3 regions of the Vibrio iocasae genome follow, and region 3 is predicted to be linked to each of the others. Evidence: riboswitches for the same ligand, from Rfam matches in the RefSeq annotation. Region 3 holds a riboswitch; each other region holds the start of a gene.
What was found. A riboswitch is a leader RNA that binds a small molecule or an ion and turns the genes downstream of it on or off. The one in region 3 is predicted to bind thiamine pyrophosphate.
Positions count from the first base shown of each region.

Region 1 (3,276 bases), 380 kb from region 3:
TTTGTTGTAGAGGCGGATGAGTACGACAGTGCCTTCTTTGATAAGCGTTCTAAGTTTGTCCACTACCACCCAAGGACTTTGGTGATGAACAACCTTGAGTTCGACCACGCAGACATTTTTGATGATCTTGCTGCAATTAAAAAACAGTTTCACCACTTGGTAAGAACTGTTCCCGGTAATGGTCGGATTTTTGCTCCTAAGTCGGAAACCGCGCTTCAGGAAGTGCTAGATATGGGGTGCTGGAGTGAACTTGAGTTCTCTGGCCCAGAGCAGGATTGGGATACGAAAAAGATTCAGAAAGATGGCAGTCATTTCGAAGTGTACTTTAAAGGAGAGCTAGTTGGACAGGTTCAGTGGAACCTGGTTGGCGATCACAATGTAAGCAACGCTTTAATGGCAATAGCCGCAGCAAGACACGTCGGTGTTACACCTGACTTAGCCTGTGAAGCTTTGGGTAAGTTTATCAACACTAAACGCAGATTAGAGCTAAAAGGTGAGGTTAACGAGGTTGCTGTTTACGACGATTTTGCTCACCATCCCACAGCGATTGATCTCACTCTAGGTGGGTTACGTAATAAGGTTGAAGATAAGAAAATCATTGCCGTCCTTGAACCAAGATCAGCGACTATGAAGATGGGTGTTCACAAGGAGACATTAGCAAACTCTCTGGTGAAAGCAGACTCTGTATACCTATACCAACCAGACAACATAAAATGGGATGTCAAAGAGGTTGCCGGACATTGTTCACAACCTTCATACGTGAGTGACGATATCAATGTATTGGTTGAGAAAATTGTCGAAGAATCAAAGCCGGGTGACCAGATTTTGGTTATGAGTAATGGTGGATTTGAAGGTATTCACGGTAAGTTGCTAGGCAAGCTTAAGGAAAAATAATGAGCCACCATGATAAGTCCATTACCCTTGCATTTACTGGTGCATCTGGCGCTCCATACGGGCTTCGCTTACTCGAATGTCTTATCAAAGCTGAGTATAAGGTATTTCTGTTAGTTTCTTCTGCTGCTCGTGTTGTGCTTGCAACAGAGCATGACCTTAAGTTGCCAGCAAGTCCTGACAAAATGAAACAGACTTTGGTCGATTATCTAGGTTGTGAACCTGACTTATTGCAGGTATGTGGTAAAGAGGACTGGTTTTCACCCGTCGCATCCGGTAGTGCTGCACCTAAACAAATGGTTGTATGTCCATGTTCAACCGGAAGTGTTGCGGCAATTGCGCATGGTATGTCGGACAACCTGATTGAGCGCGCTGCTGACGTTGTTATGAAGGAACGCGGGCAATTGCTTCTGGTAGTAAGAGAGACCCCATTTTCTACCTTGCATCTGGAAAACATGCATAAGCTATCCCAGATGGGGGTCACTATCATGCCAGCAGCCCCTGGTTTTTATCACCAGCCAGAATCTATTGAAGACTTAGTGGACTTTATGGTCGCGAGAATTCTGGATCATCTAAACATCGAGCAAGGATTAGTGCCTAGATGGGGATATGACCAAAGGTTGTAAACATTTGGTGACATCACTCTCTGGTGGATTGATTGAAATCAGATTACAATTCGAAACTCTTATGTGTTGCTATCAACACATAAGTTGTACTCAACGGGGTGCTAAGCGAAATATATAAGTGAGGCTGAGAAAATTACCCGTAGACCTGAACCAGATAATACTGGCGTAGGAATTGAGCATGAATCCTATCAAGTTTTCCGCTTTATCCTGTGCCGCTCATAAAGGAGAGCGCTCGGTGAAATACACTATTTCTGCTTTGGCTTTAGCCATGTCATTTTCAGCTTTAGCGGCTGACAACACACTTACCGTTTATACATATGACTCGTTTGCGGCTGATTGGGGCCCAGGGCCAAAAATCGAAAAAGCATTCGAAGATAAGTGTGGATGCAACCTAGAGTTTGTCGCTTTGGATGATGGTGTATCAATACTCAACCGCCTTCGCCTTGAAGGTTCGAGCAGCAAAGCAGATATCATTCTTGGACTCGACACCAATTTGATGGCAGAAGCAAAGAAGAGTGGTTTGCTGACTGAGCATATCGTCGATACCAAAGTAGTAAACCTACCAAACGGTTGGGCTGATACAACATTTGTACCATTCGATTACGGTTACTTTGCCTTTATCTACAACAAAGAAAAACTTCAAAATCCGCCAACAAGTTTGAAAGAGCTGGTGGAAGAGCGAGATGATCTTACGGTTATCTACCAGGACCCTCGTACGTCAACACCAGGACAAGGTTTGATGTTATGGATGAAGTCTGTTTATGGTGACGATGTTAAACAGGCCTGGAAGCAACTAGACAAAAAGAAAGTGACGGTTACAAAAGGTTGGTCTGAAGCTTACTCAATGTTCCTTGAGGGAGAGTCTGATTTGGTTCTGTCTTATACCACTTCTCCTGCGTATCACATGATTGCAGAGGGTGATAACAAATATGCGTCAGCGAATTTTTCTGAAGGCCATTATATGCAGGTAGAAGTTGCTGCTAAGGTGAAAGGCTCAAAAAATGAAGCGCTGGCCGACCAGTTTATGAGCTTTATTCTGAGTGAAGAGTTCCAGTCTGTTATTCCTACCGGAAACTGGATGTACCCAGTAACCAATGTTGCTCAGCCTGAAGGTTTTGAATCATTAAACGTACCAGTTAAATCTTTAGAATTTGCGCCTGAAAAAGTGGCTGAAAACCGTAAAGCATGGATTCGTGAGTGGCAGACTGCTGCGGTAGAGTAGAAATAACAAGATGCAGAAAGCACCTAAAACGGGCCTGATTGTTGGTCTTATCATTCTGGCTTTTGTGTTTTCTGCATTGTCGGCTCTTATCACCTATGCTCCATCATTAAATCTGAGTCAGATTTTTTCTGACTCTTATTACCGACATGTCACCCGTTTTAGCTTCTATCAGGCCACGCTTTCTACTTTACTGAGCGTGTTGTTTGCCATTCCTGTTGCTCATGCTATTTTTCGACGAAATTTCCCCGGTAAGAACATGCTGCTCAGGCTGTTTGCATCTACCTTGGTTCTTCCAGTGTTAGTAGGGGTGTTTGGCATTGTCGCTATCTACGGAAATAGCGGACTATTAGCTGATTGGTTTCAGTGGTTTGATGCCAAGCTGCCTTTTTCTATTTATGGTCTGGGGGGCATTTTACTTGCGCATGTGTTCTTTAATCTCCCTTATGCGGCCCGATTATTTATCCAGTCTTTGGAGAGTATTCCACTAGAGCAACATAAGCTTTGCGCGCACTTAGGGATGAGTCACTGGGACAAGTT
Region 1 covers NZ_CP145311.1:287,807-291,082, forward strand. Annotated here, with positions in the region: gene mpl (UDP-N-acetylmuramate:L-alanyl-gamma-D-glutamyl-meso-diaminopimelate ligase) at 1-894, shown strand, start outside; gene SNR28_RS10930 (flavin prenyltransferase UbiX) at 894-1,517, shown strand; TPP riboswitch at 1,602-1,706, shown strand; gene thiB (thiamine ABC transporter substrate binding subunit) at 1,786-2,739, shown strand; gene thiP (thiamine/thiamine pyrophosphate ABC transporter permease ThiP) at 2,750-3,276, shown strand, end outside.
Region 1: another riboswitch for thiamine pyrophosphate. It lies ahead of thiB (thiamine ABC transporter substrate binding subunit); the one in region 3 lies ahead of thiC (phosphomethylpyrimidine synthase ThiC).

Region 2 (3,276 bases), 910 kb from region 3:
CATTTAGAGGCTGACATGGTTTTTGCCAGATCCAGATACCCTGTGGGAGTGTTCCTCAATCCGTCGTAACAGCAGGTCGTTACAGGGAAGAAGATAATGAGTGCAGCCATCACCACTTTGGAGGCAATGCCGTATCCAAGCCACAGCATCAGTATCGGTGCAATGGCAAATGTAGGAATGGCCTGACTGGCAATCAGAATGGGTAATAACCAGCGCTTCACAGGATCAAATAGCAGCATCTGTAGGGCGAATAGCAAACCCATACTTAAACCCAGAAACAGCCCTAGAAAGATCTCCTGAGCTGTTACCCAGGTGTGGCTAAGTAGGACGTCATAGCGTTCTATCAGCTTAATAAATACCGATTGTGGACCCGGAAGAATAAAAGGAGGAAGCTTAAAAACAGCGACAATAAGCTGCCAGATTCCCAGAAGTATCGCTACAGTGATTAGTATTTTGATATAGGGCTGAACAGAATGCTTCTTTGTTTCTTCGTTCTTTAGATATGAAGATGCAGAGGTAAGTAAATCAGACATAGTCCACCTCCAACTGAGCAATAATCTCTTGTTGCAAAACGGCTAGCTCCCCATCCAACTGGCGAGGAATGGCCTGTTCTGGTGGCATTAAGCTCAGGGCTTTAGCTGGCGTGCCTTGCAATATATAGATTTGCTCACCAAGCCTAAGCGCTTCTTGTGGATCATGCGTAATCAGTACAACGGTTTTATCTTTCAGCAGTTCAGCTGCCAGATTTTGTAGCTTATGGCGAGTGACCGCATCCAGAGCAGAGAAAGGCTCATCCATCAGAACGATAGGTTTGTCCTGCATCAGTGTTCTTGCAAGTGCTACACGCTGGCGCATACCACCAGAAAGTTGGTGTGGCAGGTTTTTTTCATAACCATTCAGCCCAACTTTATGCAGCAAATCTAAAGCCTGCTGCTTTGTTTTATCAGATAGCTTCTGACCAGCGAACTTAAAGCTGAAGCAGACATTCTCTATAACCGTTAACCACGGCATCAGAAGATCTTGCTGAGCCATGTAGGCAACATTAATTTTGATGTCCTTTTCAAGCACTCCGCATAGAGAGCCTTGCCAATGAACAGAGTCATCAAGCAAACCCGCAAGATAGCGAAGCAGAGAGGTTTTTCCACAACCGCTACGACCAAGGATGCAGGTCCACTTCTGGTAGGGCAGGGTCATATTGAGGTTTGATACCACAGGCCATTCACTATCAAGATAGCGAATGCTGCCGTTGATAACCTGAAGCCCTGCTTCTTTAGACATACTGATGCCCTGCAAAGAAGTGATGAACTGGACCGTGACCCTGGCCAATATCAAGTTCATCCGCCTGTTTCAGCGCTTCAGTAATATATTTCTTTGCATGCTGGACAGCAGTTTCTAGTGATTCTCCCTGCGCAAGATAGCTAGCAGTAGCGGAAGAGAGAGTACAGCCTGTTCCGTGCGTGTTATTGGTAGCAACACGAGCAGTAGAAAGGCGCAGAACAGTATCTTTAAGTATCAGAAGGTCGGTACTTTGCGCCTCGCTCTCAAGGTGTCCACCTTTAAGTAATACAGAACCAGCCCCCAGATCGCGAAGCTGAGAGACCAGTTTGTCCATCTGTTGTTCAGAAGCTGGGACATCGGTACCCAGTAGAGCTGCTGCTTCGGGAAGGTTAGGGGTAATCACGTCGGCAAGAGGAATGAGTTCTGACTTTAGGGTATCAATTGCGGAGTGTTCCAGCAGAAGGTCACCGCTGGTGGCTACCATAACCGGATCAACCACCAGATGCTTTGGCTGGTATTGACGAATCTTGTTGGCAACGGCTTTGATGACGCTGGAATCACTGAGCATACCAACTTTTACAGCTACGACATTCAGGTCAGTAAACACCGCATCCAACTGCTGCTCGACAAATTCAGGTGTGACGGGAAAGATACTTGTTACACCTTGAGTGTTTTGGGCCGTTAGGGCAGTAAGCACTGAGCAGGCATAGCTTCCCGTCGCAGAGATTGCTTTGATATCCGCCTGAATGCCCGCACCTCCACCACTATCAGAACCGGCAATGGTGAGTACTATTGGTGTTGTTTTGGTTTGAGTAGATGCCATTCTAATGTCCCTTTTGTCTGACAAAGGAACAGTAATGGCCTAAGAATAGATGTGCAGAAAATGAGAATTTTGCTGCTTAGGCAAGACACTAGTTCCCTACGTCAGTGTTAACTGAATCAGGTTCAACGGGTCCCGCATAAGCGGTCTCAGCACAGGGCTCCCCGACTAATCATTAAATTTGTTTATCTTCAGAGAAGATGTAGCGGTAGTGTAACAAAATGCATTGTTTGTGCAATAACTTAGAGAGCTTTGTGGTTTAGGAGCAAACAAACATCAGGTAGTCCCTACGTAAAACCGCTGTAAACACATCCCTGTGCGCTCCGAGTTTTTCATCCATGAAAAACAGGTTTTACTCCGGGAATACCAGATATTTGCTCCAAATTCATTACACATAAAGAAAAGGCCAGCTCATGATATGAACTGGCCTTAAACAAACAATGGTAATTTTTCAGGAGTTACCAGCCTTTAACTACACCACCGTTAAAGATTTCAGAAGCTGCTTTGTACACTTCTTCAGTCTGGTACGCTTTAACAAAGTTCTGAACGTTTTCTGCGTTTACGTTGTCTTCACGAGCAACAATCAGGTTCACGTATGGAGACTCTTTATCTTCAACAAAGATACCGTCTTTCTGTGGAGTCAGGCCAATGCTGCTAGCGTAAGTCGTGTTGATGATTGAAAGCGCAACATCATCAAGAGAACGAGGAAGCTGTGCTGCGTCTAGCTCTACGATAGTGATGTTTTTCGGGTTTGCAGTGATATCACGGACAGTGCCTTGCAGACCAACACCTTCACGAAGAGTTAGCAGGCCTTGCTGCTCAAGAAGAAGCAGTGAACGACCAAGGTTTGTTGGATCGTTTGGTACTGCGATACGAGAACCTTCAGCAATTTCGTCTACAGATTTAACCTGCTTTGAGTAACCTGCAATTGGGTATACAAACGTGTTACCAGCGATAGTTAGCTTGTAGCCACGGTCAGCAACTTGTTGATCAAGGTATGGCTTGTGCTGGAATGCGTTGATATCAACAGAACCATCGTCAGTTGCTGCGTTTGGCGTTACGTAATCAGTGAAAGTAACCAGCTCTACATCCAGGCCGTATTTTTCTTTCGCAATTTTAGCTGCTACTTCTGCAACCTGTGCTTCGGCACCTGCCATTACACCAACTTTTACTTTGCT
Region 2 covers NZ_CP145311.1:823,153-826,428, forward strand. Annotated here, with positions in the region: gene SNR28_RS13410 (ABC transporter permease) at 1-533, opposite strand, end outside; gene SNR28_RS13415 (ABC transporter ATP-binding protein) at 526-1,278, opposite strand; gene thiD (bifunctional hydroxymethylpyrimidine kinase/phosphomethylpyrimidine kinase) at 1,271-2,101, opposite strand; TPP riboswitch at 2,178-2,275, opposite strand; gene metQ (methionine ABC transporter substrate-binding lipoprotein MetQ) at 2,557-3,276, opposite strand, start outside.
Region 2: another riboswitch for thiamine pyrophosphate. It lies ahead of thiD (bifunctional hydroxymethylpyrimidine kinase/phosphomethylpyrimidine kinase); the one in region 3 lies ahead of thiC (phosphomethylpyrimidine synthase ThiC).

Region 3 (3,276 bases):
GTCTGCTGCATGTGCTGCTAGCTTATACGTGATTAATCCTGTCTTTACGTCTTCTTTATCCGGTAAACCAAGATGTTCCTTTGGCGTTACGTAACAGAGCATCGCACAGCCGTACCAGCCGATCATCGCGGCACCTATACCTGATGTAATATGGTCATATCCTGGAGCAATATCTGTCGTTAGAGGCCCAAGGGTATAAAATGGAGCCTCATGACAATGTTCTAGTTGCTCTTCCATATTCTCTTTGATCATATGCATCGGAACATGTCCAGGCCCTTCAATTATTACCTGGACATCATATTCCCATGCAATAGATGTCAGCTCTCCGAGAGTACGAAGTTCAGCAAACTGAGCTTCGTCGTTTGCATCTGCAATAGAACCCGGGCGTAGCCCATCTCCAAGTGAAAGAGCTACATCATACTGAGCACAAATCTCGCATATCTCTCTAAATCGCGTATACAAAAAGCTCTCTTGATGATGCGCCAGACACCATTTTGATATTATGGCACCACCTCGGGAAACAATTCCGGTAACACGTTTTGCGGTCATTGGAATATGGTGAAGCCTGAGACCGGCATGAATGGTGAAGTAATCCACCCCCTGCTCTGCTTGCTCTATTAGTGTGTCTCGCATGACTTCCCATGTCAGGTTTTCAGCAATGCCGTTAACCTTTTCTAATGCCTGATACATAGGAACTGTACCTATTGGAACTGGGCTATTCCTAAGAATCCACTCCCGAGTTTCATGAATGTTTCTACCTGTCGATAGATCCATTACCGTGTCTGCACCCCAACGAGTAGCCCAAACCAGCTTCTCAACCTCTTCTTCTATAGAGGATGTCACTGAAGAGTTACCAATATTAGCGTTCACCTTTACCAGAAAGTTCCGCCCGATTATCATTGGTTCGGTCTCGGGGTGATTGATGTTAGAAGGTATAATTGCTCGCCCTTCAGCAACTTCACTTCGTACAAATTCAGCTGTTATTTCTTTAGGTAAGTTTGCACCAAAACTTCTACCCTGATGCTGAGCTATCAGAGCTTTATCACGGTATTCAGCACGTCTCATGTTTTCCCTTATGGCTATAAACTCCATTTCAGGTGTTATGATTCCTTGCCGGGCATAGTGAAGCTGCGTTACATTTTTACCAAGTCTTGCCTTTCTAATTGAAGGTAAATTGCCATAACGAAGCTCTGTTAATGACTCATCGTCTAAGCGCTCCTGGGTGTAAACAGAACTTACTGCGTTTAGTACTTCGGTATCACTTCGCTCTAAAATCCAACCTTCTCTTAATTTTGGTAAACCTTTATGAAGGTCTACTTTATGGGTAGGATCTGTATACATACCCGATGTATCGTACACATGAACAGGTTCATTCGGCTCAAATACTGGCGCTTCTTTAGTTCCCCCAACCAAACTTTCATCCAGGCTTATCTGCCTCATAGGCACTCGAATACTACTCTTGCTGCCTTCTACATAGATTTTGGTTGAGTTGGGGTATGACTGAACCGATAGCGTATCGATAAAGTTTCTGGCTATAAGCCTTGATTGTTTGCGACTCGACATGCATTTTCCTTGCGTTATTGCTTGATAAAATGCTTGCCGGAAAGATGCTACAAGAGGTGTCGAGAGACAGCAAAAAGCTAAAATTCTTTGCTGTATCGACAGATTGATATGGGTTCAGAATAGATCTGTTATATCTCTCTTGTTCCCTTCGCAGGTATTAACCCGATCAGGTTCAACGGATCCCGAATTAACGGTCTCAGCCTAATGGCACTCCGACAAGTAAAATCAGTATATAAAATCAGTCTGGAGAAACCAAGCTGACCTGTTAAACGATGTGGAAAAGATTAACTTTTCATTAGCAATTGGAAGCCTACCCAGGCAGCAGATATACTTAATACAACGTTAAGCAAAACATTTAAGCCCATCTTAAAAAAGGCTCCTTGCTGAAGAAGCAGAACGTTATCCATAGAAAAAGTCGAAAAGGTTGTTAGAGCTCCCAGAAACCCAAGGCCGATAATCTGCCTCCATGGTGCTACTGCTAGCAACTCTTTTTCAAAAGCGGCTATCAAAATACCCATGATGCATGAACCAACAACGTTAACGACCAAGGTACCGTAAGGAAAGCCCCGCCCTAGTAAAACGATGCATAGCTCAGAAACCAAATAACGGGAACAGGCACCAAATGCTCCGCCAAGAGCGATAAAGCCTAAAGTAGCAAATTGACTCATAACATAAACCTAAATCTTAAAGTGCCGAAATTTTACGCTAACAACCTCCTTTTACCAATACAAAATTAGGAACATAGACTTAATAACTTTAAAGATTTTAAATGTTACAGGAGTAACTTTTATTAGGACTAATAGGCTGTATTTGTCTTATTGCCACTGATGTAAATAAACTTCGGAATAGAAAACATTAACTCAGAATCTTTCATGGGACGATCTACAAGGCCATTCTAAGGTTTAAGTGATATAATATTGGCATATTGTGTTAAACAGCCCTAAGTGACTGTAGAGGGCCAATTTTGGTAGAATCCAAGGGAGTCTTTATCTTATGCTAAAAATGTGCGATTTGAAGAAATAGCAAAATGGCAAAGACTCTCAGATCTGGCTGGCAATTTATACCAATTCCATTAATTTTGTGATCTAATGAAGGCTCTTAAAGGAGCCCTCATGAAGCACGATTTCCCCAGCCTTATCAACTCCACATCTAACGCTCGGCTTAGAATACGTTACCTTGCTGTTTCCCACTTTGTTGATGGTAAAAGCCGTACAGAGATCGCTCAGTTCCTCAAAGTCAGCAGAGTTAGCGTTAACAAATGGGTTAAGGCCTATCTCGATCACGGCCTTGAAGGACTGCAAGAAAAGCGTCATTCAGGGAGGCCTCACCGCTTAACCGAAGAGCAAAGGCAACAGCTCAAAGAGTATGTCACCGAACACGCTGTTAATGCTGATGGGGGCCGCCTTCAGGCAAGGGAGATCGGCCTCTTTATAGAAAGCAATTTTGGTATTACCTATCAACAGTCAGGGATATATCGCCTGCTACACGATATTGGCTTGAGTTGGATTACGACTCGCTCCAAGCATCCTAAGCAATCAATAGAAGCCCAAGAAACTTTTAAAAAAATTCCCAATAGAAACGATCCTTAAGATCCCCGGGCATGTCGCACTAAAAGATGTTCAGATATGGTTCCAGGATGAGGCCAGGTTTGGTCAGCGCAACACGACAACCCGAATATGGGCTCCCAAGGGCACTCGTCCGAGGGCGGTACAA
Region 3 covers NZ_CP145311.1:3,598,030-3,601,305, forward strand. Annotated here, with positions in the region: gene thiC (phosphomethylpyrimidine synthase ThiC) at 1-1,563, opposite strand, end outside; TPP riboswitch at 1,690-1,788, opposite strand; gene crcB (fluoride efflux transporter CrcB) at 1,848-2,231, opposite strand; one part of gene SNR28_RS26440 (IS630 family transposase) at 2,676-3,130, shown strand; one part of gene SNR28_RS26440 (IS630 family transposase) at 3,129-3,276, shown strand, end outside.